DNA from 3 places in the Candidatus Palauibacter polyketidifaciens genome. Region 3 is predicted to be linked to each of the others. Evidence: riboswitches for the same ligand, from Rfam matches in the RefSeq annotation. Region 3 holds a riboswitch; each other region holds the start of a gene.
What was found. Region 3 has a riboswitch for S-adenosylmethionine ahead of metB (cystathionine gamma-synthase). Riboswitches for the same ligand answer to the same signal wherever they lie in the genome.
Positions count from the first base shown of each region.

Region 1: it holds a riboswitch for S-adenosylmethionine, as region 3 does, so the genes downstream of both, metH (methionine synthase) here and metB (cystathionine gamma-synthase) in region 3, are expected to answer to the same signal.
Region 2: it holds a riboswitch for S-adenosylmethionine, as region 3 does, so the genes downstream of both, RN729_RS07910 (hypothetical protein) here and metB (cystathionine gamma-synthase) in region 3, are expected to answer to the same signal.

Region 1 is NZ_CANPVO010000039.1:108,878-118,501, forward strand. Features, by position in the region: gene RN729_RS10990 (bifunctional homocysteine S-methyltransferase/methylenetetrahydrofolate reductase) at 1-899, opposite strand, end outside; gene metH (methionine synthase) at 896-4,657, opposite strand; SAM riboswitch at 4,696-4,769, opposite strand; gene RN729_RS11000 (DUF5916 domain-containing protein) at 4,865-7,663, shown strand; gene menC (o-succinylbenzoate synthase) at 7,847-8,998, shown strand; gene RN729_RS11010 (GNAT family N-acetyltransferase) at 8,995-9,624, shown strand, end outside.
Region 2 is NZ_CANPVO010000025.1:34,055-43,678, forward strand. Features, by position in the region: gene RN729_RS07900 (CocE/NonD family hydrolase) at 1-428, shown strand, start outside; gene RN729_RS07905 (alpha/beta fold hydrolase) at 498-1,499, opposite strand; SAM riboswitch class I at 1,573-1,697, opposite strand; SAM riboswitch class I at 1,776-1,892, shown strand; gene RN729_RS07910 (hypothetical protein) at 1,989-2,768, shown strand; gene asd (aspartate-semialdehyde dehydrogenase) at 2,765-3,799, shown strand; gene RN729_RS07920 (O-acetylhomoserine aminocarboxypropyltransferase/cysteine synthase family protein) at 3,918-5,213, shown strand; gene RN729_RS07925 (hypothetical protein) at 5,316-7,016, shown strand; gene RN729_RS07930 (DUF4212 domain-containing protein) at 7,137-7,442, shown strand; gene RN729_RS07935 (sodium:solute symporter family protein) at 7,439-9,160, shown strand; gene RN729_RS07940 (outer membrane beta-barrel protein) at 9,203-9,624, opposite strand, start outside.
Region 3 is NZ_CANPVO010000042.1:4,969-14,592, reverse strand. Features, by position in the region: gene RN729_RS11675 (hypothetical protein) at 1-174, opposite strand, end outside; gene RN729_RS11670 (carboxypeptidase-like regulatory domain-containing protein) at 570-1,742, opposite strand; gene RN729_RS11665 (carboxypeptidase-like regulatory domain-containing protein) at 1,739-2,923, opposite strand; gene RN729_RS11660 (6-bladed beta-propeller) at 2,928-4,121, opposite strand; gene RN729_RS11655 (hypothetical protein) at 4,215-4,646, opposite strand; gene RN729_RS11650 (hypothetical protein) at 4,669-5,622, opposite strand; SAM riboswitch class I at 5,954-6,072, shown strand; gene metB (cystathionine gamma-synthase) at 6,163-7,380, shown strand; gene RN729_RS11640 (hypothetical protein) at 7,468-7,785, shown strand; gene RN729_RS11635 (ABC transporter ATP-binding protein) at 7,885-8,625, shown strand; gene RN729_RS11630 (ABC transporter permease subunit) at 8,644-9,624, shown strand, end outside.

The sequences.
Region 1 (9,624 bases), on a different contig from region 3:
GATACGCGAGCCGGCCCGGGGCCGTCGGTGCCGAGCAGCGTCGCCGTCAGTCGCGTGTGTTCGGGCGACGTGCCGCAGCACCCTCCCACGAAGCGGGCCCCCGTCTCCACCATGCGCCGTGCGTAGCGGGCCATGTATTCCGGACTCGCGAGGTAGATCTTCCGGTCCCCGATGTCGCGCGGCAGCCCCGCGTTGGGCGACGCGGACACCGGCCGCGATGTCGCCGCCACCATCCGCTCGACGCCCAACAACATCGAGGAGGGCCCGACCGAACAGTTGAGGCCGATGACGTCCGCCCCCGCCCCCTCCAGCGCCGCCGCCGCGGCTTCGATCGTGGCACCGTACTCCGTGTGGCCCGCGTCCCCGAAGGTCATCTGCGCGAAGACCGGCGCATCCCCCGCGACCCTCCGCACCGCCCGCACGGCCTGCAGCAGTTCGTCGAGATCGGAGAACGTCTCGAGCATGAAGCCGTCGACGCCGCCTTCCGCGAGCCCGGCGACCTGTCGTCCGAAGAGGTCGGCCGCCTCATCCACTGACGTGGGGCCCCAGGGTTCGATGCGGATGCCGAGCGGGCCGATCGCCCCGAGCACTTCGGCGCGCCCTCCGGCCGCCTGCCGGGCCAGGCGCGCGGCCCTCACGTTGATCTCGTGCACGGACGGCTCGAGGCCGAACGGTTCGAGTTTGACGGGGTTCGCCCCGAAGGTGTTCGTCTCGATGAGTTCCGCCCCGGCCCGCACGTAGTCGGCGTGGACGCCAAGTACGAGGTCGGGCTCCGAGAGGTTCAGTTCGTCGTAACACTGGTTCACGAAGACGCCGCTCTCGTAGAGCACCGTGCCCATCGCACCATCGATCAGGTGGACCCCGTCTCCCGCGATCCACTCCCTCAGCCGGCCGCTCATGCCGTCGCCTCCGGAACCGGATCCCGGTCGTACGCGAGGTTCGGCGAAAGGCGGCGCTCCGCCTCGGTGAGCGAGATTCCGCTGCGTGCGGCGTAGTCCTCCACCTGGTCGGCCCCGATGCGGCCGAGGCCGAAGTACCGGGCCTCCGGCCGCGCGAAGTACCACCCGGACACCGAGGCGGCGGGGTGCATGGCGTAGTTTTCCGTGAGGGCGATCCCGATTCGACGCTCCACCTCGAGAAGGTCGAAGAGGAGCGCCTTCTGCGAGTGGTCTGGACACGCCGGATAACCGGGGGCCGGACGGATCCCGACGTAGCGCTCCGCGATCCGCGCCTCGTTGTCGAGCCCTTCGTGCGGGGCGTATCCCCAGATTTCCTTCCGCACGATCTCGTGCAGACGCTCCGCCAGCGCCTCGGCCAGCCGGTCGGCGAGTGACTTCGCGAGGAGGCTCTGGTAATCGTCCGCCGCCGCCTCGAAGCGGGCGCAGAGGGCCTCCAGGCCGATCCCGGCCGTCACGGCGAAGGCGCCGCTCCAGTCGGTGGCGCCCGAGATCTCGGGCAGGACGAAATCGGCCAGGCTGACGTTCGCACCCGATGAGCGGTCCATCTGCTGCCGGAGGTGCGGAACCCGCAGCAACTCGCGGCGGCCGCCCTCCGGAGAGAAGAGGACGAGGTCGTCGCCCCGCGCGCTGGCCGGATACAGCCCCGCGACCGCCCGCGCCGTCAGGGACTCGTCGGCGACGATCCGGTCGAGCAGCCCGCGGGCATCATCGTACAGCGACCGCGCCGCCGCCCCTCGTTCGGGATGGTCGAGCAGCGTGGGGAAGCGTCCCTTCATCTCCCATGTCTGGAAGAAGGGGGTCCAGTCGATGTATTCGACCAGTTCCTCCAACGGGAACGGGTCGTACACGTGCACGCCGGGTTCCCGGGGGGACGGCACCGCCACGGCCGCGTCGACCGAAAGCCGGTTCGCGCGGGCCCGCTCGAGCGTGGCGAGCGGGCGCCTCCCCTCGCGGTACTCGGCCCGCACGCGCCGGTACTCGGCGCGGGTCCGCTCCACGAACTCCGCTCCGTCGCCGCCCAGGAGCTTGCCCACGACCCCGACGGCCCGCGAAGCGTCGAGCACGTGCACGGTCGCCCCCGAGTACCGTTCCTCGATCTTGACGGCGGTATGCTTCCGCGAGGTCGTCGCGCCTCCGATGAGGAGGGGCACCGCGAACGCCTCCCGTTCCATCTCGCTCGCCACCCGCACCATCTCGTCGAGCGACGGCGTGATCAGGCCGCTGAGCCCGATCGCGTCCGCGCCGTGGGCCCTCGCCTCCGCAAGAATGCGGTCCGGGGGGACCATGACGCCGAGATCCACGGTGTCGTAGCCGTTACACTGCAGCACGACGCCGACGATGTTCTTCCCGATGTCGTGGACGTCCCCCTTCACCGTCGCGAGGAGAATCGTCCCCTTCCCCTTCCGGGCCACCACTTGGGAACCGGAGTTGGCACCCGCCGCGGAGGTCGCCCGTGCCGCCTTCTCCGCCTCCAGGTGAGGGACGAGGAAGGCGACGGCCCGCTTCATCACGCGCGCCGACTTCACGACCTGGGGCAGGAACATGCGACCGCTCCCGAACAGGTCGCCGACGCGGTTCATCCCCGCCATGAGCGGCCCCTCGATGACCTCCAGCGCCTTGCCGTACAGGAGACGGGCCTCCTCGGCGTCCTCTTCGATGTGTTCGACGATCCCTTCCACGAGCGCGTGCTCGAGCCGCGTCTCGACGCCCTCCGAACGCCAGGCGTCGTCCACCCGCGTCTCGATCCCTTCGTCCCGGATCCGGCCCGCGAGATCCGTCAGCCGCTCGGTCGCGTCGGGCCGGCGGGCGAGGAGCACATCCTCCACCGCTTCGAGCAGTTCCGGGTCGATGTCGTCATAGAGCGGAAGCCGTCCCGCGTTCACGATCCCCATGTCGAGTCCGGCCGCGATCGCGTGGTACAGGAAGGCCGTGTGCATCGCCTCCCTCACGGCGTCGTTTCCCCGATAGGAGAAGGAGATGTTGCTGATTCCGCCGCTCGTCATCGCGCCGGGGAGTTCGTTCTTGATCCGGCGGACGGCCTCGATGAAGGCGACCCCGTACCCGTCGTGTTCCGCGATCCCCGTGCCCACGGCGAAGACGTTGGGATCGAAGATGATCTCCCCCGGACGGAACCCGGCGCCGAGCAGGAGGCGGTAGGCGCGGGCGCAGATCTCCAGCTTGCGGTCCACAGTGTCCGCCTGCCCCCGTTCGTCGAAGGCCATGACGATGACGCCGGCCCCGTAGCGGCGGATGAGGGCCGCCTGCTCGAGAAACGCCTCCTCCCCCTCCTTGAGCGAGATCGAGTTCACGACCGCCCTTCCCTGCGTACACTTCAGCCCCGCCTCGATGACCTCCCAGCGCGAGGAGTCGATGACCGTCGGGACGCGGGCGATGTCGGGTTCCGCCGCGATGAGGTTCAGGAAGCGCGTCATCGCGGCCTCGGAGTCCAGGAGACCCTCGTCCATGTTCACGTCGAGGAGTTGCGCGCCGTTCAGCACCTGGTCGCGCGCGACCTCGACTGCTTCGTCGAAGGCGTCCTCACGGATCAGCCGCGCGAAGCGGGCCGAACCCGTGACGTTGGTGCGCTCGCCGATGTTCACGAACAGCGTGTCGGGCCGGATCGCGAGCGGCTCGAGACCCGAGAAGCGGGGCAGCGGATCGATCAGGGGCACGGGTCGCGGCGGCACACCGTTCATGCGCTCCGCGATCGCCCGGATGTGTTCCAGCTCCGTCCCGCAGCAGCCGCCGACGAGGTTGAGGAGCCCGCGATCCGCGAAATTGCCCAGCAGGTCGGACATATGGGCCGGCGTATCGTCGTATCCGCCGAACTCGTTCGGCAGGCCCGCGTTGGGGTGGCAGCCCACGGGAACGTCGGCCACGGCGGAGAGTTCCGCGACGTAGGGCTCGAGTTCCTCGGCTCCGAGCGCGCAGTTGAGACCGACGAAGAGGGGGTCGGCGTGACGGATCGAGAGCCAGAACGCCTCGACCGTCTGCCCCGAGAGCGTGCGTCCCGACAGGTCCGTGATCGTCCCCGACACGGCGATGGGGATCTCTTCGCCAAGCTCCGCGCCGACTTCGAGGATGCCGCAGATCGCGGCCTTCGCGTTGAGCGTGTCGAACACCGTCTCGACGAGCAGCACGTCGGCGCCGCCTTCCAGCAGCCCCTCCGCCTGCAGGCGGTACGCGGCGGCCAGTTCATCGAAGGTGACGGCGCGGAAGGCGGGGTCCTCCACGTCCGGAGAGAGGGACGCCGTCCGGTTCGTCGGACCCAGGCACCCGAGTACGAAGCGGGGACGGGTCGGGTCCCTGCGCGTGAAGTCGTCGGCGGCCCGGCGTGCGAGCCGCGCGGCCGCCACGTTGACTTCGCGGATCAGGTGCTCGTTGCCGTGTTCGGGCGAGATGCCGTAGTCCGCCTGGGAGATGGCCTGGGCGTTGAACGTGTTCGTCGTGATGAGATCGGCCCCGGCCTCCAGGTAGCTGCGGTGGAGGGACGCGATGTCGTCGGGACGGGTGACGCACAGCACGTCGTGGTTCCCGAACAGCGGCTGCGGATGGCCCGCGAGCGGGCCCGCGCGATAGGCCGCCTCGTCGAGGCCCAGCCGCTGGATCATCGTTCCCGTGCCGCCATCCATCAGGAGGATGCGCCGGTCGAGCGCCTCCCGAATCTGTGCGACGCGTTTTCTTCGGCCTTCGGACACGACGTTCACCCCAAAAAAAAGCCCGGTCGCCAAAGAATCGCGCCCGGGGCGTGGCTCTTTAGCGATTGTTTTGCGTGGCTGCAATCCGCCTCAAATCACCACGTCCGGATTCCCCCGGCAGACGCCAAACTAGCGCTCTCGCGGCGCCGACGAAACTTGGATCGGACTCCATTAAACGATGTCGCGGGAAGATGTGTCTGGCCTTACATGCAAAACTGGCGTCTGGCGAGCCGCGCGGTGCTCCTCTCCGCGGCTCTCGCGATAAACGGGGTGGGGTGGGGGCTTCACGGGCAGCAGGAGGGGCTCTCACCGCCCGAAGGACCCGAAGCGACCGTCTTCAGGGGAGGCGTGTATCCGGCGGCCGTGGACGCGGTGCGCCGCGAGGGCGCGCTCTCGATCGACGGCCGACTCGACGACCCGGCGTGGCAACCGGCCCCCATCATCACGGACTTCGTCCAGGGCGTCCCGCTGGAGGGAGCGGATCCGTCGGAGCCCACCGAGGTCCGGGTCGTGTTCGACGACGGCGCGATCTACGTCGCCGCCCGCTTGTACGAGAGCGACCCAAGCGTGATCCGGGCGCGTCTCACCCGCCGGGATGAACGGGGTTCCTTCGATTCCTTCAAGCTCTCCCTCGATCCGAACCGGGACGGGCTGACCGGCTACGAGTTCGAGGTCAGCGCCGCCGGCGCCGAGACGGACCGGTACCTGTTCGGCGATACGCAGGAAGACGTGAACTGGGACGCGATCTGGGACTCCGCGGTGCAGGTCGACGACCGAGGGTGGACGGTGGAGATGCGGATCCCGCTCTCCCAGATCCGCTACGAAGCCCGCCCCGGCATGCAGACGTGGGGCATCAACTTCGAGCGGCGGCGTCTCGAGACGAACGAAACGGACTACTTCGCCCTGCAGTCGCGCACGGCCCGGGGGCGAGTCAGCCAGTTCGGCACGATCGACGGCCTGCAACTCCCCCGATCGAGCCGGAGGTTCGAGGTCCGGCCCTTCGCCGTGTCCCAGTACCACACCGCCCCCGCGACGCCCGGGAACCCGCTGTTCGACGGCACCGAGATGGAGCCGCGCGGGGGGCTCGACATGAGCATGGGGATCGGCTCCGCCTTCAGCCTCGATGCGACGGTTTATCCCGACTTCGGCCAGGTGGAGGTGGACCCCGAGGTCATCAACCTCACGGCGTTCGAGACGTTTTTCCCGGAGAAGCGCCCCTTCTTCGTACGCGACGCGCAGATCTTCACCTTCGCCGGCTCGCGCGGCGGCCGCTTCGGTGGCGGCAAGGCGCTCTTCTTCAGCCGGCGGATCGGACGGGAACCGCGGGGATCCGGACCTTACGAGGCGGACTTTCACGACGAGCCCCACGTGACGTCGATCCTGGGGGCGGCGAAGCTCACGGGCAGAACCCGGAGTGGTCTCTCCGTAGGCGCCCTGGCGGCGGTCACCGGACAGGAGATGGGGCAGGCGTTTTTTGCCGAGGATGATTCCCTCGGAAGGTTCGTGGCCGAGCCCCAGGCCGAGCACGCGGTCGTTCGGCTGCAGCAGGATTTCCGCGGGGGCGCGAGCAAGATCGGCGTGATCGGCACCGGGCTCAAGCGGGAGCTCCCGGGAGACGGATCGTTCGATTTCCTCCCCTCCGAGGCGTTCAGTTTCGGGGTCGATTTCGAACACCAGTGGGGCGGACGCCGCGGCCGCGACTATCGTCTGTGGGGGTTCTACTCGGGCAGTCTGGTCCAGGGATCGAGCGATGCGCTCCTCCGGCTGCAGCGCAATCCCACGCATTACTTCCAGCGCCCCGACGCGACCTACCTGGCGGTCGACTCCACCGCTACTTCCATGTTCGGGAGCGACTGGCGGGTACAGCTCGAGAAGGAGGGCGAGCACTGGACCTGGGGCACATGGGCGGGCCAGCAGACACCGGGCTTCGAGGTCAACGACTTCGGTTTCCTCACGACCGGCGAGCGGCTCGACGTGGGAGCCCGTATCGGATACCGGGAGATCAGGCCGGGCAACCTGTTCCGAAACTACAACATAAGCCTCTTCACCTACCACAACTTCCGTCACTCGCTGCTGGAGAAGGTGTGGGGTCCGGACCATTTCCGCCGGTCCTACGACACGGGCGCGGCGTGGATGAGCGGAAGGTTCACCTTCCTGAACAACTGGGCCTTCAACCTCAACCTCTCGTATTCGCCCGAGTCCCAGTCCGACACGCAGACCCGCGGCGGTCCGCTCATGACGGAACCCGCGGAGTTCAACGTGCGGGTGGACGCGAACACGGATCGGAGCCGGTCGTTCCACGTGTCGCCGCGTTTCTCGTACCGCGTGGCGGCGCAGGGCCGGGGGCACGACTTCAACACGGGCCTGAACATCTCCTATCGGCCGCTTCCGAACTGGCGGTTTTCGCTGAGCCCGAACTACACGGACAGGCGGGATGCAGCGCAGTACGTGACGCGGACGAGCACCCTCGACTACCTGCCGACATACGGGACGCGATACCTGTTCGGAGACCTCCAGCGGACGGGATTCTCGATGGAGACCCGGCTGAACGTGTCCTTCACGCCTAACGTCAGCCTCCAGCTCTATGCGCAGCCGCTCCTCTCCGCGGGTGACTATCTCGGCTATCGACAGCTCGAGGCCCCCGGATCGTTCGACTTCGTCGAATACGCCGAGGGGCGGGCCTACCGCTTCAACGGCGTCGTCACCGGCTGCACGGACGGGACGACGTGCGCCTTCAACGGCTCGCGCTATTTCGACTTCGATGGCGACGGCACGCTGGACTACTCCACCCGGGACCGCGACTTCAACATCCGTTCTCTGCGCGGCAACGCGGTGTTCCGCTGGGAGTACCGCCCGGGTTCCGAGCTCTTCCTCGTCTGGCAGCACGCGCGCCGCGAGAGCGTCCCGCTCGGCAGTTTCGACCTCAATCGGGACCTGGAGGGGCTGTTCCTCGCGCCGGCCGAGAACGTCTTCATCGTGAAGGTGAGTCACTACCTCTCCATCTGACCCGCCCCGCCGAGCCCGGATTCTGGCGCGAGCCGTGCGGCAACGGCTAACGTCCCGCTAACTGACCGGGTCTTTCCGCGGCTGATGGACCCCGACCGTACGGGGTTCCCGCGCCGACACCGGATCGGGCCCGGAGTGATGAGTTGCGGAGCGACCCACCCCACGGAGACGAACGCCTTGCCGATGAGTCCTCTGTGCCTGACGGACGTCACGCTGCGGGAGATCGAACTCCCGCTCCGGGAGCGGTTCATCATCTCGTCCGGATGGGTCGAGAACCGCCGCATCCTTCTCCTTGAACTCCGCGACGAGAGCGGCGCCACGGCCTGGTCGGAGTGCGTGTGCGGGGAGGAGCCGAACTACTCCCCCGAGACCGTGGACACGGCGCGGCTGGCGTTGCGGCGATGGCTGTTGCCGCGGGTGCTGGGGCGGGAACTCGAGAGCCCGGAGGCGGTCAAGCCCCTTCTGGACGAGGGCGTTCAGGGCCACCCCATGGCCAAGGCCGCGATCGAGATGGGCATCTGGGGCCTGAGCGCGGAAGTCCGGGGCGTCTCGCTGTCGGAGCTCGTCGGAGGGACCCGGGAGCGGGTGCCGACGGGCATCTCGCTCGGCCTCCAGCCTTCGCCGGCCGCGCTCGTCGAGAAGGCGCGGCAGGCGGTCGAGCAGGGCTACGGGAAGATCAAGCTCAAGATCAGCCCGGAGAAGGACATCGAGTACGTCGCGGCGGTGCGCGAGGCGCTGGGGCCCGACCGTGAACTCGCCGTCGACGCGAACGCCGCGTACACGCTGGACGACACGGACCGCCTGGCGGAACTCGACGGTTTCGGACTGATCATGATCGAGCAGCCGCTGGCCGCAGGCGATCTCGTGCGCCATGCCCGGCTCCAGGAACGGCTCGCCACCCCCGTCTGCCTCGACGAGTCGATCGTGGACCCGGCGTCATGCGAGGACATGCTGGCGCTCGGCAGCGGGCGGATCGTGAACATCAAGCCGGGTCGCGTCGGCGGGTTCCGGAACTCCCGGGAGATCCACGACATCTCGGCGCGGGCCGGGGTCCCCGTCTGGTGCGGGGGGATGCTCGAGAGCGGGATCGGACGCGCCTACAACGTGGCGCTGGCTTCGATGGCAAACTTCCGGCTTCCCGGCGATCTGTCGCCGAGCGCCCGCTACTGGGATCGCGACGTCGTCACCCCTGAGTGGACGATGAGCGCGGATGGCTTCGTGACGGTGCCGCGCGACCGGCCCGGGATCGGCGTCGAGGTGGACATCGAGCGCGTGGAAGCGCTGACGCGACGGAGCGAGACGGTCGCCGCCCCCGGCGTCCGCGTTCCGGCGTGACGGAGTTTCGCGCGATCGAGACGCTCGAGGAGTGGCGTGCGTGCGTACGGCTCCAGGAGATGACGTGGGGGGAGGGGTTCTCCGACATCGTTCCCGCCTCCGTCCTCCAGGTCTCGCAGAAGATCGGCGGCTTCACGGGCGGGGCGTTCGAGGGCGGGCGCATGATCGGCTTCGTCTATTCCCTGCTTGGGCGGTTCGAAGGTGTCCCCTCTCACTGGTCGCACATGCTGGCCGTGGAGCCGTCCGCGCGCGGGCGGGGCCTGGGCCGCGACCTGAAGCTCTTTCAGCGGGAGTCTGTCCGGTCCGATGGCATCCACACCATCTTCTGGACGTACGACCCCATGGTCGCGCGCAACGCACACTTGAACCTGAACCGGCTCGGTGCGACGGTGCTTCGCTACGCGCCGAACATGTACGGCGCCGATACGGGGAGCCCCTTGCACGCGGGGGGGGAAACCGACCGGTTCATCGTGCGCTGGGATCTCGACGGCCCGGAGACCCGCCGGGCCCTCGACGACGGAGCCCGGCGCTCGGCCCGGCGGCTCCACGTGCCGCTTCCGGATCCGGCATGCGTCGTGCCCCGGCCGGGAGGAGGCGGCGCGGCGGAGGTCGGACTGCCGGGTGGC
Region 2 (9,624 bases), on a different contig from region 3:
CCCTGGAGAGCGATCTGGAGGTCACGGGGCCGGTCGAGGTCGTGCTCTACGCCGAGTCGTCGGCGCGCGACACGGACTTCGTGGCGCGGGTGACGGACGTCGATCCGGCCGGAGGATCGTTCGTCCTCACGGAGGGGATTCTGCGCGCGCGGTATCGTGGCGGGCTCGACCGAACGGAGCTTCTGGAGCCGAACGTAGCAACGGAGTTCCGCATCCAGCTCTATCCGATGAGCCACGTGTTCCGCGCTGGCCACCGGATCCGGCTTCAGATCACGAGCAGCTGCTTCCCCCGCTTCAGCCGCAACCTCAACACGGGAGAGGACGTGGGGACCGGCACGCGCATGCGGACGGCCCGCAACACGGTCCTGCACTCCGCCGCATATCCTTCATGCGTGCGGCTTCCCGTCGCGACGGCGCCATTCGGCTGAGCGTCGCCGCCGGGCTGGGCGTCGCCTCGCCGGCATCGTCATTTTGCCGGCATCGCCGCCTCCCCGGCGTCAGAGCGAGGCTCGAAGGGCTTCCTCGTAGTCGGGCGCGTGTAGCAGGAAGGCGTCGTGCCCGGCGTCCGAGTTCAGAATCCGCAGGTGCGAGGGCGCGCCGATCCGATTTGCGGTCTCCCGGAGCAGCCAGGGCGGCACCAGCGTGTCCTCCTCCCACCCGATGAGCCAGGCGGGGACGCCGAGTTCCTCCGGACGCAGGTCGCACAGATCGACCGAAGCCGACAGCGTCAGAAAGGTCTCCGCCGGGAACCGATCCGCAAACTCCCGTCCCCGTTCCTCCAGGTAGCGGCCAACGGCGTAGACCGGGGCGCCATCCTCCCACTCCCAGTCGTGCGGGAAGCGGGCGTCGAGCCCGGCCGCCGACTTGTAGGTCGTGAACGCCAGCGCCCTGGCGAGAGCCACGCCTTCGCTCCCCCGGCCGTGCCGGAGCGCGAACTCGACGATCCACCGTTGCACCGCGTGTATTCCGATGGCCTGCGGATGGCCGCGGTGCGCCGCGCCGATCAGAACGACGCCGCCAACACGGGCGGGATGGCGGACCCCCATCGCCAGCGCGACCATCCCCCCGTACGAGGCGCCCAGCATGCGGTGGGCCCGTTCGACGCCGAGGTGGCGCAGCACAACCGCCACGGCCTCCGCCTGATCGCCGGGCGTGATGTGAATCCGGTCCGGCGAAAGACCCTTCGAAGGGTCGGCGAACTCCGTCGACTCGAACGTCCCGGGAGACCCGAGGAAGTCGATCGCGAGCAGCCGCCAGCGGTTGGTATCGATGGCCAGATCCGGGCCCACCAGCTTCCGCCACCAGCCGGGCGCTGGATCCAGGACGTTCGCGCAGACGTGGCGGTCGGCGGAGATCCCCCCCATGGCGACGAGCAGCGGCGCGCCCTCGGGCCCGGCGAGCTCGTAGCGCACCCGGAAGCGAGCGTCGACCCCGGCCGCGAATTCCGGCCTCCACTCCGCCGGCATCGCGACGGCACCCCTCCGACCCTCCGGCAGCACGGCGTTCAATCGGCTTCTCCATGTTTTGCGCGACGCCAACTCCGGAGCAGCCGACCGACCCGTGCGGGTGCGACGCTCATCTCTCGGATCCCCGTTCAAGGGTCCGCAGGAGTTGGCACCGCTGGGCTGCGCGTGAACGCGCGTGCCCCGGTTGCCCCGGCTTCAAAGGGCCCGTCCCTCAGCCGGTCTCGATGAGTAGCGGCCGAACCTGGCGGCTTCGGCAGCGGAGGTCAACTTGACGCGCGGCCCACGACCCTGTAGCCTCTGCGCCCTCAACGCTCATCGAGACCGGTCGAGGGACAGGCCCGAAGACACCGGGGCAACCTGTGGAAGGTGGCTCTTCCACTGATGTGCCAACTCCTGCGACGGATGTGATCCGTTGGTAGATGAGTCGCCCGCCGCGCTTCGTTAGCACGGCAGCTGTCGTTTCCAGGGCGTCGCTTCTCCGGAGTCCGCTGAGTGTGAATCGAGACTCGGGGAGGCGTTTCATTGCGCGAAGTTCGCCGCGTTCACGTACTCAAATTCGGCTCATCCGTGCTGGCGCGTCCGGCCGCGTACCGGTCGGTGGCCGAGGAGATCCGGGCCGAAGTCGCCGGTGGCGCGAACGTCGTCGCGGTCGTGTCGGCCATGGGTGACACAACCGACGATCTGCTCGCCGCGGCGCGCGAAGTCGCTCCGTCGCTCCCGGACGATCTCATGGGGTCGCTTCTGGCGACGGGCGAAGAAGCGTCCGTCGCCCTGCTCCGCCTCGCGCTGGCGACGGCCGGCGTGCGCGCCGTGGGCATGTCGTTCTGGCACCTGCCCGTCCGCACGCAGGGTCCGCTGGGATCCGCCGATCCGGTGGCGGTGGATGCCCGCCGGATCGAGACGACCTTCGCGGCCCACGATGCGATCGTCCTTCCCGGGTTCGTGGGCGTCGACGAGACCGGGGTGACGTCGCTGCTGGGGAGGGGAGGATCCGATCTCACGGCCCTCTTCCTGGGCCACGCGCTCGGCGCGACAGAGGTTCGCCTCGTGAAGGATGTGGACGGGATCTTCCCGGCCGATCCGAAGCGGTTCCCCGACATCGCGCCGCTGCGCACGGCGACGTGGAGAGAGGCCCGGCGGACGGCCGGTGGCGTCGTCCAGGACCGGGCGCTGCGTTTCGCCGAAGACCACCGAATCCCGTTCCGCGTCGCGGCCCCCGGCGGCACCGGCACGTGGGTCGGCCGGCACGACCCGGCACATGACCGCAACAGCGGCCGGAAAGCGAGCGCCCGATGCGCATGACCCGTCGGTTGGACGAACGCCTGCCGGTCGCCGTCCTGGGCGCGACCGGGATCGTCGGACAGCGGCTGATCCGGATGCTGGACGGGCACCCCTCCCTCCGGCTCGCCTCCGTCGCGGCATCGGAGAGGCGCGCGGGCGAGAGGTACGGCAACGCCGTCCGTTGGAGCCTCGGCGGCGACCCGCCCCCGGAGGCGGCCGGACTGCCGCTCCGCGTCGTCACGGACCCACCGGAATGCCGGATCGTGCTGTCCGCGCTTCCGTCGGGGGTGGCGCGCGAACTCGAGCCGGCGCTCGCGGAGGCCGGGCACATCGTGAGCACGAACGCCTCGGTTCACCGGCTGAGGGCGGACGTGCCGCTGCTGGTGCCGGAGGTCAACCCGCAGGCGCTGGCCCTCACCGCCGAACAACCCTGGTCGGAAGGGGGAGGCCGGCTCGTCGCCAACCCGAACTGCGTGGTTGCGGGACTGGCGCTGGCCCTCGCCCCGCTGCACGACGCCTTCGGGATCGAGGCCGCCACGGTCGTCACCCTCCAGGCGGTGACCGGCGGCGGCCTGACCGGAGTCGGTTCCGTCCAGATCGGGGGAAACGCCATCCCCTGGATCCCCGGCGAGGAAGAGAAGATCGAACCGGAACTCAACAAGATCCTGGGGTCGGAGATCGCCGTGGCGGTGAGCGTCAATCGAGTCGCGGTGCTTGACGGCCACACGGCGAACGTGTTCCTGAAGTTCGCGTCCCCGGCGAGTCCGGGAGCCGCGGCCCGGGCGCTGGCGGAGTTCCGGGCTCCGCCGTCGCTGCCGGCCCTGCCTTCGCTTCCCGAACGGCCGCTCATCGTGCGCTCGGAGCCGGACCGTCCGCAGCCGCGCCTGGACATCGGCGCGGCCGGCGGGATGGCGGCGAGCGTGGGCAGGATCCGCGCCGCGCCGCCGCACGACCTCGCAATGACCGTGGTCGCGCACAACGGCGTCCGGGGCGCGGCCGGCGCCTGTTTGGCCAACGCCGAATTCTGTCTCGCGGGCTGCGCGCGGGGCTGATCGACACGGAGTACAGCTCCGCGTTCGACGGCCGTCCCGCAGCGACGAAACGATCGGCCGGAGGCGCGGATATTCACCGCCCGAGAGATCGGGCCCCATTGGAGAGAAGACGGAGATCATGAGAGACGAGACCGTAGCAATCCACCTCGGATACGAATCCGAGCCCACGACGCACGCGGTCGCGGTGCCGCTGTACCAGACCGTGGCGTACGAGTTCGACGACGCGCAGCACGGCGCGGACCTCTTCAACCTCGAGGTCGAAGGCAACATCTATTCCCGCATCATGAACCCCACGCAGGCCGTCCTTGAGGAGCGACTCGCCCAGCTCGAACGCGGCCTGGCGACGCTTGCGCTCTCCTCCGGCAGCGCGGCCGTCAACTACTCGATCCTCAATCTCGCCGCCTCGGGCGACAACATCGTCTCGGTGCCCCAGTTGTACGGCGGCACCTACACGCTCTTCGCCCACATGCTCCCGCAGCTGGGGATCGAAGTGCGCTTCGCCGAGGGCGACGGCCCGGACGACCTGGCCAAGCTGATCGATGACCGTACGAAGGCGGTGTTCGTCGAGAGCATCGGAAACCCGGCGGGCAACATCGTGGACCTCGCGGCCGTCGCCGACGTGGCGCACGCCCACGGCGTCGCCACCATCGTCGACAACACGGTCGCCACGCCCGCGCTCCTCAAGCCGATCGAACACGGCTTCGACATCGTCGTGCACTCGCTGACGAAGTACATCGGCGGGCACGGCAACTCCCTCGGCGGCGCGATCGTCGATTCCGGGGAATTCCCGTGGACCGAGCACGCGAGCCGCTATCCGCAGTTCACGACGCCGGAGCCCAGCTACCACGGGGTCGTCTACACGGAGGCGCTCGGGCCGGCCGCCTACATCGGGCGGGCGCGCACGGTACCGCTGCGCAACACGGGGTCGGCGATCTCGCCCTTCAACGCGTTCCAGATCATCCAGGGGATCCAGACACTGAACCTCCGCATCGAGCGCCACTCCGAGAACGCGCTGGCGGTGGCGAAGCACTTGGAGGACCACCCGGTCGTGGAGTGGGTGAGCTACGCCGGACTGCCGGGCGATCCGTACCACGAGCTGGCCCTGAAGTACCTGGGCGGCCGGGCCTCGGGGATCCTGACCTTCGGGGTGAAGGGCGGCTTCGAGGCGGGCGTGAAGTTCTACGACGCGCTCGAGCTGTTCAAGCGGCTCGTGAACATCGGGGATGCCAAGTCGCTGGCGTGCCACCCGGCCTCCACGACGCACCGGCAGCTCACCGAGGAAGAGCAGATCAGCGTCGGCGTGCGTCCGGAGACCATCCGGCTCTCCGTAGGCATCGAGCACATCGATGACATCATCGAGGACCTCGACCGCGCGCTGGACGTGGCGGCGTCCGCCCGGCCGGTCGCCGCATGACCGACCCGAGCGGCCGCCGTTGACCGTCGGGCGGGGCGCCGGCTACGGTAGCGGACGCCTCGCCCGACCGCGGCAACCTCACCGCAGGAGCGTTTCCATCCCTTGAGCGCCCTGGATTGGCTGATCGTCCTCGGACTGAACGGTGCGATCATCGCCTACGGGCTGCGCCGCGCGCGCGGCACCTCCACGAGCGGCGAGTGGTTCCTGAGTTCGCGCGCGCTTCCGTGGTGGGCGGTCGGCCTGTCCCTGTTCGCGACGAACATGGACAACTCGGAGTTCGTGTCGGCCACGGGGACGATCGCGAGCGAGGGCCTGCATTTCCTCTCCGCGCACACGTTCGGCGGACTCGTCGGGGTGACGATCGCGACCTTCCTCATCGTCCCCGCCATCTACCGGGCCGGGCTGTACACCAACTCCGAGTACCTCGAGCACCGCTTCGGTCCGGGGACGCGGGTCCTCGGCGCGCTGATCCAGATCCAGTACCGGACCTCCGTGCTGGGACTCATGATCTGGTCCGTCCATCTCACGCTGGTCGGGGTCGGCGGCCTGAGGCCGGCACTGTCCTGGGCACTGATCGTGTCACTCGTCCTCCTGTCCGGGGTCTACACGGCCGTGGGCGGGTTGCGGGCCGTCGTTGCGACGGACGTGCTGCAGAGCGTGCTCGTGATGGCGGGAGGTCTCGCGGTGTGCATCGCCGTGTGGCAGGCCGTGGGCGGCTGGAACGCGATGGTCGCGCAACTGGAGAGCCTGGGGACGACGGCCGAGGGACTCGCGCCGGGGCTCGCCGCCGCGGACCTGGTCCATGTGAGCGCCTTTCGGGGACGGGACGGGACCACGTCGCCCGCCGTCATCTTCATCGCGTGGATCCTCATCTCCTCCGGCTGGTGGACGGTGAGCCACACCTCGACGCAGCGGATGATGGGCGCCCGCTCGCTGTGGGACATGAAGATGGCGGGGGTCCTGGGTGTCGGCGTGAGCCTCGTCATCCTGCTCTTCACGGGCATGCTCGGGCTCTTCGGGCGGGCGCAGTTCCCGGTTTTCGCCCGGCCCGACGAAATGTACCCCCACCTGATCTCCACCTACCTCGGGATCGGCGCCAAGGGGCTCGTCGTGGCCGGGGTCGTGAGCGCCGCGGTGAGCACGTTCGACTCGATGGGCTCTTCGATGTCGGCCGTCTTCACGCGTGATATCTATGCACGCTTCATCTCGCGGGACCGACACGACGCCCACTACCTCCGCGTGGGACGCATGGCGACGGTCGCGATCCTGGTGCTGGGGTTCGCCTACTTGCCGCTGATCCTGCGCGCGCCGACGATGCTCGCCGCCTTCCGCTCGGTCACATCGGTGTTCGTCACGCCGCTCCTCATCGTCTACCTGGTCGGCGCCGTCACGCGCACGAACCGGCGGGTGGGGATGGCCGGCCTGGCGACGGGGGGGCTGTACGGCGTCGTGGGTTTCGTGGACCGCGAGGTGATCGACGTGTCCTGGCTGCCATCCTGGCTGACCGGTCAGTGGGAGGCGTTCGTGTGGGCGGTCGCGTTCACGGCCGCCGGCTGCGCCTTTGCGGCGCTCCACCCCCGCTGGCGGGAGACGGTCGGTGTCGGGACGGCCGGTGTCGAGGCGGCTGCCGGCGACGCGTCGCCCCCGGGCGCCGACGACTGGCTGGCGAAGAGCTCCGGCGAGCTCGGCCCGATCCGCCTTCACCCCTTCAGCGAACGCGTGCCGCTGTTGGCCAGCCCCGCGCTCTACACGGGACTTCTCGCCGCGATCTCGGCCTGGCTCGTCTTCGGCGTGTTCTGGTAACCGCAGTCGCTGCGCGAGGCGTGACACTGGCGCGCCGCCCACCCGGGCCGCAGCCTTGGGCGACGCCGAAGTGAAGTCCTGGCAACCCGCAGAAGTTCGGACCCGCACGCTGGGAGACCCATGAATCATCCCGCAGCAGGCCGCGATCATCTGGAGTACTGGCGCCGCAACCTCCGCTATGTGGGGACGCTCCTCGCGATCTGGGCGCTGGCGTCCTACGGCGCCGGGATCGTGTTCGCCGATGCGCTCGACACGATCCGGATCCCGGGCACGGGCTTTCCGCTCGGGTTCTGGTTCGCGCAGCAGGGTGCGATCTACGTCTTCGTCGTCCTCATCTTCGTCTACGTCTTCCTCATGAACCGGCTCGACCGGGAGTTCGACGTCGACGAGCGTGACGACGTAGCCGGAGAGGAGGGCGCGGCATGACGGTTCTCCAGTGGACGGCGACGCTCGTCGGACTTTCGTTCGCGCTCTACATCGGGATCGCGATCTGGTCGCGGGCCCACTCCACGAGCGAGTTCTACGTGGCGGGCAAGGGGGTCCATCCCCTGGCCAACGGGATGGCGACGGCGGCGGACTGGATGTCGGCCGCTTCCTTCATCTCGATGGCCGGGATCATCTCCTTCCTGGGGTACGACGGCTCGGTCTACCTGATGGGGTGGACGGGCGGGTACGTGCTCCTGGCGCTGCTGCTCGCTCCGTATCTGCGGAAGTTCGGCGCGTTCACCGTCCCCGACTTCGTGGGCGAGCGCTACTACTCCCAGACGGCGCGGGTCGTGGCCGTCATCTGCGCGATCTTCGTCTCCTTCACCTACGTGGCGGGCCAGATGCGCGGCGTGGGGATCGTGTTCAGCCGCTTCCTCGAGATCGACATTACGCTGGGCGTCGCCATCGGGATGGGGATCGTCTTCTTCTACGCGGTGCTCGGGGGGATGAAGGGGATCACCTACACGCAGGTCGCACAGTACTGCGTGCTCATCTTCGCGTACATGGTGCCCGCGATCTTCCTGTCGATGCTCGTCACGGGGATCCCGATTCCGCAGATCGGGCTCGGGGCGGCGGATCAGGAGACGGGGACGTTCCTGCTCGACCGGCTGAACGGCCTGCACCAGGAGCTGGGCTTCACCGCCTACACGGACGGGACGAAATCGACGCTCGACGTGCTGGCGATCACGGCCGCGCTCATGGTGGGGACGGCGGGGCTGCCGCACGTCATCATCCGCTTCTACACGGTGCCGAAGGTGAGGGACGCACGGATCAGCGTGGGCTGGGCGCTCGTGTTCATCGCGCTCCTCTACACGGCGGCGCCGGCGGTGGCGGTGTTCGCGAGGACGAACCTGCTCAACACGGTGACGGACCAGCCGTACGCGGAGATGCCGGAGTGGTTCACGAAGTGGGAGACGACGGGGTTGATCTCGTACGAGGACCACAACGCGGACGGACTCATCCAGTACGTGGGACCGGAGGCGGTGGACGCGGCGGGCGCGCCCGTGCAGAACGAACTCACGATCGACCGCGACATCATGGTGCTCGCGAACCCGGAGATCGCGCGGCTGCCGAACTGGGTGGTGGGACTGGTCGCGGCGGGCGGGCTGGCCGCGGCGCTCTCGACGGCGGCCGGACTCCTGCTCGTACTCTCGGCGGCGATCAGCCACGACCTGCTCAAGCGCAACTGGCGGCCGGACATCAGCGAGCGGGGCGAACTCATCGCGGCGCGGTTGAGCGCCGGGTTCGCCGTCGTCGTGGCGGGTTACCTGGGGATGAATCCACCGGGCTTCGTAGCGGAGGTCGTCGCGTTCGCGTTCGGGCTCGCGGCGTCGTCGTTCTTCCCGGTCATCATCCTCGGCATCTTCTCGAAGCGGCTCAACCGGGAGGGGGCGATCGCGGGCATGCTGTGCGGAATCACGCTCACGGCCGCCTACATCGTCTACTTCAAGTTCGTGAACCCGGCGGCGAACGTGGCGGAGAACTGGTGGTTCGGGATCTCGCCCGAGGGGATCGGGGCGGTGGGAATGACGGTGAACTTCGCCGTGGCGTCCGTCGTGTCCCGCTTCACGCCGCCGCCGCCGGCCGAGGCCCAGCGGCTGGTGGAGCGGATCCGGCTCCCGCGCGGGGCAGGCGAGGCACACGAAATCAGCGGCTGACGCGTCGGCGGGTCGGGCGGGAGCCTTGGGGTCGTGGGGCGATCAGCGGCCGAGACGGCGCACGAGGACGAGGCGGAGGAGAGCGAACCGCTCGTCGAAGCCGTAGCGGCAGGGGCTCGGGAGCCCGGTCGGTCCACAGACGCCGGCGTTGACGCCAAGCCGATTTTCCGCCTGGTGGACGGTTTCGCCGAAATCGTTGTAGAGGCCTTCGAATCGGAGGGTCCAGGCACTCGCCACCGGCATTTCGATGCCGACCCCGGCGACCCATCCGACCCGCGTCGGCCGCTCGTCGAAGGAATCGTCGGGGTCCAACTGCAGGCGATCGTCCGTTCCCGGGTCGAGATCGGTGAACGAGTTGGAGATTCCGGCCACCGACGCGCCGCCGGCGACGAACACGCTGACGCGCCCGAGGGACCTCCGAACGCCGATGCGCGCCGTCCCGGCCCAGTGCAACTCCGCCGCCG
Region 3 (9,624 bases):
CAACGGCCCGACCCACCGTGCCAGGTTCCGCGCGCGGCACCCCAGAATCAGACAGCCGACGCCGACGTCATCGCTTGCCAGGCTGCCGATATCGGTGACGATGCGGGCCGGACCATCGACTGCATTCTCGATAGATGCGGCGTCGTACGAGGAATCCGCAACGATGTTGATCATTCGAATCTCCCCGAACTCCGAAGAGGGCGACCGGGGCGGGCAATCCTCCCATCGAGGATCAGCCATCGGCCGGGGTCTTCCACAAGCGAAGCATGGCGCCGCAGTGGGGTTAATTCGGAAGTCATAAGCGTTTCGCGTGAACCAGGAGCTTTTCGGTATGCCGGGACTGTTATAGAGGCCTCAGCGCGTAAATCAGGGAAACCTCGAGTTCGGCGTCAACTATACTGGCAGATTTTCAATTGTTGGATTTCAGCCTGTTCTTATTCCGATTTATAATATTCCTGGCTAAATGAGGTTCATCTATTGTCAGATCGGTTATCATGACGATTATGGCCGAACCGTCAACGGCAATCGCGGTCATTGCGGCTTTCCATGCGTATAGTCCGCAACGCCGGTCATTGAGGAGAACGGTCGGTGCGGCGGAACAACGCAAGCACCTCTCCACTGTACTCGACGGGCACTGCGAGGGGCAAGACGGTGGTCCCCGTGCGCGGGGCCGAGAAAGTGCGAGACGCGAGGCGCGGTCTGAGCATCCGCCACTCGCGGATCAGCCAACGATCACCGGCAACACGCTCGAAGCGAAGTTGTCCCCCGAAACGAGACTCCTCGACGCCGATGGTGCCAACCCTGGTGCGGCGGGCGGTAGGACTTTCGTGGTAGTCCCGCAGCGGCGGAACCAGGTATCGCCGGAGGAACGGCCGCAGCGACGTGTAGTTGAACGCCAGTTCCCGCGGTTCGTTGGCCACCGTGTCGATCCACAGCACGCCCTTGACGTCGACGACCTCCCGGCCGGGCCTCGGCTCGAACGCCAGCGCCGCGACCTCGGCCCCGGTCCCGACCTCGGCTGTGCTCAAGCAGTGCGTCGCGAGGAACCCCGGCGACGCCAGCGCGGCACCGTCCGGGGCGTAGAAGGTGGTCATCGAATCACCAACTATGTCGCCGTACCCGTACGTCTCCAGATGTCTCGGCGACGCGTTGGGGAGCGCCTCCGACACCATGACGGTGACGGTGTCCCGTGCACGGCGGAACCTGCCGCGATTCCAAATCCTGATCGGCCGTTCCAGCCGCACAAGCAGAGAGTCGTGAGTCTCGGCGGTGGCCATTGAGTCCAGGATCGGAAGGACGGACTCGTAGAGTGCGAACGCCCGCCGCCGCTCGTCGGGCGTCGTCAGACAATCGGTCTGCTCCGTGACCATCAGTTCCGGGAGCGGCACCGGCCGCACCGGGACCTCAAGGCGCAGCGGGCCGGACGCCTGCGCGGAGTCGATGCGGACCGGGCCGGAGATCCAAGACTCGTAGCCGATGCGCGACACCCGCACGCGGTAACTGCCCGGCGGCGGCAGCGGCAGGCTGAACGCGCCGCTGGCGTTCGACAGCGTCTCCCAGACGACGACGCCGTCGGGACCATCGACCGACACGACTGCCCCGTCCACCGGGGCGCCGTCGCCCTCGGACATGAGGATGCCCGTCAGCCGCGCGACGGGCTCCTGAGCGGCGACCGCGGGCGCAAGCAGGCCCAGCGCGAAGCTCGCGACGAAGGCCGCGCCGATGGATGCGGGCGCGGTCAACGTCCACCTTTGTCCCGCTGCGACCGGAAGATCGCGAGGATTCTGCCGCTGTGCGTTAGCGGAACAGCCTTCGGCTGGACGTACGCTCCGAGGACGACGTCGCTACGAAAGAAGATGGCAAGGCGTGGGCGAACGATCCTCCACTCGCGCACAAGCCACCCACCACCTTCGATTCGCTCGAAGTGGAGGGCGCCGCCGTAGTCCGACTCGATCAACTCGATCGCGTGGAACCTGACGCGACGCCCCAGTTCCTCCTGGCGCCGCGATAGTACATGACTCTCCAGGTTCGGCAGCAGGTATCTCCGCAAGAACGGACGCAAGGAGGTATACCTAAACTCCAACTTCTGCGGTTCAACGGCGACCGTATCGATCCACAGGACGCCCTGGACATCGACCACATCGCGGTCGAGCCTGGGCTGGAAGGACAGCCCCGCGGTGACCTCATCCTCTGCCTTCGTGGTGCTGAGGCAATGCGTCGCGAGGAAGCCCGGCGACGCCAGCGCTTCTCCGTCAGGGGCGTAGAAGGTGGTGGTTGAGTCGTTGACCGCCTCCGCGTACCCGAACGCCTCGAGGTGTGTCGGCGCCGCGTTGTTCAGGGCCTTCGGCACGACAACCGTTACTGTGTCCTGCACATATCGGAAGCTGCCGCGTCTCCACACCCTGACCGGTCGATCCAGCCGAACGACCAGAGAGTCGAAGACCTCTTCGGCCGACATCGAGACGAGGGCGGGGAGAACCGATTCGTAAAGTTCGAACGCACGCCGCCGCTCCTCGGGCGTGGTGGGACAGTCGGTCTGCTCCGTGACCATCAGTTCCGGGAGCGGCACCGCCCGCACCGGGACCTCGAGGCGCAAGGGGCCGGTCGCTTGGGCGGAGTCGATGCGGACCGGGCCGGAGGTCCACGACTCGTAGCCGATGCGCGACACCCGCACGCGGTACGTGCCCGGAGGCGGCAGCGGCAGGCTGAACGCGCCGCTCGAGTTGGACAGCGTCTCCCACACGACAACGCCGTCGGGACCGTCGACGGACACGACCGCCCCGTCCACCGGCGCACCGTCGCCCTCCGACAGAAGGATCCCCGTCAGCCGCGCGCCGGGCTCCTGCGCGGTAACCATGGGCGCAAGCAGGGCCAACGCGAGGCTCGCGGCGAGGGCCGTGCGGACACCGGCGTAACGAATCATGCGGTCATCCGCCGGCGCGCCTGACCCGTAGTACCTGAACCGCGGGCACGTCGAACGCATCGCGCACCTCTGCCCACACCCGGTCTCCGCTCACGGCGAGCAGCCGGGCATCCTCGGGGGCCGCCACAGTCGACACCTCGCCCGCGCGACCCTCCCCGGAGATGACGATCCACTCGTTCGACCGACCGGACGGGTCGTGAATCTGAAACCACATGTCGCCGTTCGGGTCCATGATCACACCCTCGTCGATGATGCCCCGCCCGCGATTCTCGACCGGCGGGTAGTGGCCGGGCGCGTCGAGCGCCTCCATCACCGCGCCGACCGCCGCCGCGCGGCTGGGGAACGCGCCGAGTTCGACCACCCGCTCCACGGCCTCGAGATCTTCCGCCCACGCCCGGATCTCGCCGGCGTCGAGGGGGCGCGGCTCGTACGACACCTGAACGGTGTCCACGATACCTCGCAACACGTCGTGCCGCTCCGCGACGAAAAACGCTGGCGAGCCCGCTGGCGTCGGACGCCGGATGACCGCGACGCGCCGCCCGCCAGGCCCCACGGCGATCATATCGCTGTGAGAAAACGGATTGCGCAATCGCAGGCTGCCGTCTCCCGTTGGCACCGGGGCCGCGACGGATCGGTCCCGAAGCTCCAGAAGCGCAAGCGGAGCGCCTTCTGGAGCGCCCCCCCGCTCGACGCGAAATGCGAGCACCTCCGCCAGCGCGTCCGTCTCCGCCCACCTGAAGGCCATGATGCTGTGGTCCGCCAGCGCCGCGAACGGTCGCACGATCTCGCCACCCGCCGTTGCGGCATCCCATGTGGCCGGGCCAAAGTCCGCCAGACTCTCCCCGGTCGAAGCATCGTAGAGGTTGACGCGGCGCCGCGCATCCGCGACCCACAGCGTGTCGCGCCCCAGCAGCCCGAGACGCCACGGCGAAAGCAATTCGCCCGGCCCTTCGCCCCGCCGACCGATTCGCTGCCGGAACGCCCCGTCCGCGCCGAACGCCAACACGCCCTCCGTCCGGGCATCGAGCATGAACGTCGACCCGTCCGCGGCGTGAACCAACTGCTCAATGTACGTGAGGGGCACACTGTCGGGGACCGCCAGGCGGGAGACCGCGACGAGCGTGTCGCGACGTTCCTGGGCCGGGAGGCCCTCGGCTGCGGCGAAGACCGCCACAGCGGCAAGCACCGCTTTGATCATGATCCGATCTCCTATCCGTACTCTGAGCCACCGATGATCGGAAGAAGCCCCGGGCCTCGGTTTCCTCCGATCATCGGCAACGCCCGAGCGGCCTCAGATGACGATCGACTCCGTCCGGCGACGCATGTCCTCCGCCTCATCCGCACTGTAGGCTCTCGCTACGATGCGGTTCTTGCAGTCACGAACGTGTTGGAACGTCGACTGCGGTGTCCCGGGTGCGTCGGAGGTTACCGATGCGAATGTTCGCTCTCGCACGAGCGCGCCGTCCGCACCGACGGATGTGGACTGGGCGCGCGTGATGCGAGGATCACACCACAGGCGGCCCCACGAAACACAAAACGAAATGCCCCCCCATTCGCCGCTATAGCACGAGTCGTTGAGATACGGACCGTCAGATGTACACTCAGCCGTCAAGGAATCGCACGTCTCACACCACTGTGCTTGGACGGTGTCCGGCGTCAGAGCTGCGACGCCGAGGATGATCGCGCCGGCGATCATCCAGTTCGAGATCTTCTTCGTCAGCATGTTCCGCTCCTTCGTTTCGGGTTCAATCCCTGGCCCGGGGTGGCTGCCAAGTCCATTCGTAGGTGAGGATCTCGACGCGGTCCGTCCGGCGGACGGCCAGCAATTGCCGCCGGTACGGAGAGGTGTCGAGAATCCCGAATGGCACGTCGATGACCCGTCGGCGCCTGAACGCGCCCGATGAGTCGTAGAAGACGAGGTGACGCCGGTCCGAAGCGAGATCGGCGAGCACCTGGACGAAGCCGGAGTCGAGGGCGAACACGCCCGTGCCGATCCACGGGTCGCTCGCGTAGTAAGTTTCGTTGCCGGCGGGGATACGCCCCGCCGGTGTGCGGTCGCTGCCGTCCGCCGCGGCCGACCATGCGAACGGAAATTGGCGGGACGAGACGATGATGCCGTTTGGCCCGCTCGACACGGAGATGGCCACGCTGTCGGACCAGGCGATCGGCAGATCCACGCTCGACGCGGAGAAGGGTGTGCCGCCGTCCCTCACGAGCGAGACCCGCGTCGTCGGGATTCCGTCGGACCCGCCGCGGTCCGTCCCGCTGGCGGACACCCAGCCGGCCGCGTCACGAGCAGCGGGCAGGCTCGGGTCGGGGCCGGTCCAGGCGGTCGCGCGGCATTGGTCATCGGAGAAGCGGATGATCCGCGGCTCATCCGCCCCCGCCATGCCCCCGTCGATGATCTCGATGACGGGCGCTCCTCCCGCCGCCGGGGTGCTCACGAACGCCGCTCCGAGCGGCGCGCGGATCCTCTCGGGGCACACGGCGCGTGCCTCGGCGTGGCGCGTCGATGCGACCCAGACCGTATCGCCACTCCAGAACAGGCTGGCATCCCCTCGCGGAGACAGCGCGCCGCCGCGAACGAGGATGTGCCCGGGCATTACGTGCCTGCCGGATTCGGTTAGCACCAGGCGGCCCGCCTGTGCGGACACGCGCCCGTTCGCCGCGATCCACGCCGTGCAGCAGATGGCGATCAAGCCCTTGTATGATCTGGCCCGTGGTCGTCGCATGTCCCCGTGCGTCTGCTCTCCGCCGTCGCCTTACGATCCACGCCTGACCTGGATCGGTTCACACGAGGGAAAAAACCGAAAGCCACGTGAGGCTCTCGACAATGTCAAAACCGATGGTTGGGTGTATCAAAAGTGTTGGTTGGCCGCCTGCGACCGCCCGAGGAGCGCCGGATCGTCCCGCTCGTGCGATCCGTTCCGACGGGGCGCGGGACGCTTTCGAGCGCTGGACCCGGAAGCGGGACAGGACGCCGTATTAGTTGACATCCGATGGCCACTCCCGTAAAACTGCCCGCACGACAACTCATCGAGACCGGCTGAGGGACAGGCCCGTTGACGCCGGGGCAACCTGCGGGAAGTGGCATTCCCGCAAAGGTGCCAACTCCTGCGGTGGACTCGCTTCCACCGTGAAGATGAACCGCCCGCCGCCCTTCGGGGCGGTAGCCGCAGTCACAGGGTGTCGAATCTCCGGAGTCCGATGAGGTACACTCGAGACTCGGAGAGGTCACCATGACCCACCGCTCTGCCGCTCGCGTTGCCTCGTCCCCCGTCACACGCGCTGTGCGGGCGGGGCTTGGCGTCGACACCGCCCATCGGGCGGTCATGCCACCGATCCATCTCTCCACGAACTTCGTCTTCGACGCGCCGGGCGTATACGCGAAGTACGACTACACCCGCACAGCCAACCCGACGCGGGATCTCGCGGCCGAAACGATCGCCGAACTCGAGGGAGGGTGCGGTGCCGTGATCACGTCGTCAGGAATGTCGGCCATCGCCGTGTCGACGCGCCTGCTTTCAGCGGGCGATCTGCTCCTGGCGCCTCGCGACTGCTACGGAGGCAGCCACCGCCTCTTCTCCGCCGAGGCGAACCGTGGCGGGTATCGCGTCGAGTTCATCGACCCGTGGGAGTCCGCATCGCTCGAACTCGCGCGCCGACTCCGGCCCCGGATGATCTGGATCGAGACGCCCAGCAACCCACGCCTGCGGATCACCGACATCGCCGCGTGGGTGCGAGTGGCGCGCGACATCGGGGCGATCTGCGTGGCCGACAACACCTTCCTCTCGCCCGTCAACCAGCGCCCGTTGGAGTTCGGCGCCGATCTCGTCGTGCACTCGACGACGAAGTTCCTGAACGGCCACGGAGACGTGGTGGGCGGGGCGGTGGTCGCCGCGGATGAGGATCTGCTCGAAGAAATCGCCTGGTGGACCAACGTCATGGGTGTGTCGGGGGCTCCGTTCGACTCGTATCTGACGCTCAGGGGAATGCGGACCCTCCACGCGCGCAGCTGCATGCACGAGGCGAACGCGCTCCGCATCGTGGATCTGCTGGACCGCAGCGACGTCGTCACGCGCGTCTATCACCCGAGCCTGCCCGATCACCCGGGGCACGATATCGCGCGGCGGCAGCAGACGGGGTGGGGCAGCCTCGTTTCGTTCGAACTGCGCGGCGGACGGGCGGCGGTGGACGCCTTCGTGGACGTGCTCGAGTACTTCGCCCTGGCCGAGTCGCTGGGTGGCGTCGAGAGCCTGGTCGCGCACCCCTGGACGATGACGCACGCGTCGATGGATGAACCCGCCCGCCGGGCGGCGGGGATCGGCGAGGGACTGCTCCGGTTGTCCGTGGGGATCGAGGCCTGTGAGGACCTGGAGGCCGATCTGAAGCGGGCACTCTCGGCGGCTGAGCGTCCGCCAGCGCGTGCCGCGCGGGTGCCCGCGGCTCAACGTTGACCGGGTGCCGCGCGTTCTCTAAGGTGCCGCCGCCGCGGCCGCTCTCGGGCGGTCCGGCGCGCCGATCCGCGGGACGGAAGGGGAGCCATGGCAAACCAGGTCGATGCCGGACGATCCAGGCGCCGCATGCGCTTGCTGTCCGGAGTCCTGGTCGCCCTTTCGCTCGTCGTCGTCGGCCTCGCGGAGGGTACGCATTCACACGACGACGCGGCCGATTCCCCGGCGGCGTGTTCGATCTGCGAACTGGCGCACAAGGCGGACCCCGTGGTGTCCTCGGCGACGCCGACCGTCATCGAACCGCGTCTCGTGCCGGCTCCGGCGCTTCGGGGGCACCGGCTGAATGCCCGGGCCGCCCATCTCTCCCCCCACCGTAGCCGGGCTCCTCCGCTTCCCATCTCTCTGTAGCGAAAGTCTGTAGCGAAGCCGCACTGCCGGTCCGGAGACCGGCAGGAGACTTGTCGCCCGCGCCGGTGACGGCGCGGCCAACGCGAGAGATGGAGATCCATGCAGACCGCCGAATCGGGAGCGGGACAACCGCCCCTTCTCGAGGCCCGCGGGCTCAGCAAGCGCTATGGTGCCACGCAGGCCCTCGATTCACTCGACCTGGCCATCGAGCCGGGAGAGGTCTACTGCCTCCTCGGCCCCAACGGGGCGGGGAAGACCACGACGATCAACCTTTTCCTGGGCTTCGTGCCGCCCTCCGGAGGCCAGGCCCTGGTGTCCGGCATGGACGTGTCGACCCACGACCGCGAGACGAAGCGCCGGCTCGCCTACATCCCGGAACAGGTGATGCTGTACCGCAACCTCAGCGGGCTCGAGAACCTCGAGTACTTCGCCGCCCTGGGCGGGAAGGGGTCGCTGGGGCGGGAACGCCTCGCCGACATCCTCGTCGAAGCCGGCCTGGAGCGCGACGCGGTCGACCGGCGCGTGTCCGAGTACTCCAAGGGCATGCGGCAGAAGGTCGGGATCGCGATCGCGATGGCCAAGGAAGCCGACGCCCTTCTGCTCGACGAGCCGACCTCGGGTCTCGACCCCAAGGCCTCCAACGAGTTCTCGGCCCTGATCGAGCGGCTCAGGAATGACGGCGTCGCGGTGCTCATGGCGACGCACGACCTGTTTCGCGCCAAGGAGACCGGAACGCGTGTGGGCATCATGCGCTACGGAAGCCTCGTCACGGAGCTGGGCACGGACGAGATCGGCCACGCGGATCTCGAGCGCGTCTACCTGGAACACATGCACGACTAGCACGACTGGGAGGCGTAGATGATCAGGCACAGCATCCGTCATATCGTCCGCAAGGAATTCACAGATGTACTCCGGGACGGCCGTTTCCGGTGGTGCTCCGTCCTGGTGGGAACGCTGCTGCTCGTCTCCCTGGGCCACGGGTGGGTCCAGGCGCGGGAGGCGCAGCGGGAGCACGCGGCCGCACAGGCGACGGCCCGCGATCACTGGGAGTCACAGGGCGAGAAGAACCCCCACTCCGCGGCCCACTACGGCATCTATGCGTTCAAGCCGCGCCTCGCGCTGTCCTTCGTGGACGAGGGCGTGGACCCCTACACCGGAACATCGGTGTGGCTCGAGGCGCACCGGCAGAACGACTTCCTGCTGCGCCCCGCTCAGGACGCGACGTCGGCCCAGCGCGTCGGGGCGCTCACGGCGGCGCAGGTGCTGCAGCACCTCGTGCCCCTGCTCATCATCCTGCTGACGTTCGGCGCGCTCGCCGGCGAGCGTGAACGGGGCACGCTTCGTCAACTGCTCGCGACCGGGGTCGGGCGGCGCGATCTCGCACTGGGAAAGGCGCTGGGCATCGCAGGCGCGCTGGGGCTGCTCCTCGTGCCGGCGGCGGCCGTGGGGGCGGCGGCCCTCGTGGTCGGGAGTCCGGGTCCGGCGGCATCCCCGGTGGCCCGGGCCGCGGTCCTGGCCGTCGTATATCTGGTCTATTTCGCCGCCTTCGTGGCGCTTTCCCTGGCCGTCTCCGCCTGGGCCCGCTCGACGCGCACCGCGCTGGTGATCCTCCTGGGCGTGTGGGTGGTGAACGGGCTCGTGGCGCCGCGCGTGGCGGTGGACCTGTCGAAGTGGATGCACCCCACGCCCTCCGCCCTCGAGTTCGCTCAGACCGTGGAACGGGAGATGGCCACCGGCACGGAGGACATCATCCCTCCGGACCGGGCTGCGCTGGCCGAACGCCTCATGGCGCAGTACGGAGTCGAGCGGGTGGAGGATCTGCCGATCAACGACGTGGGT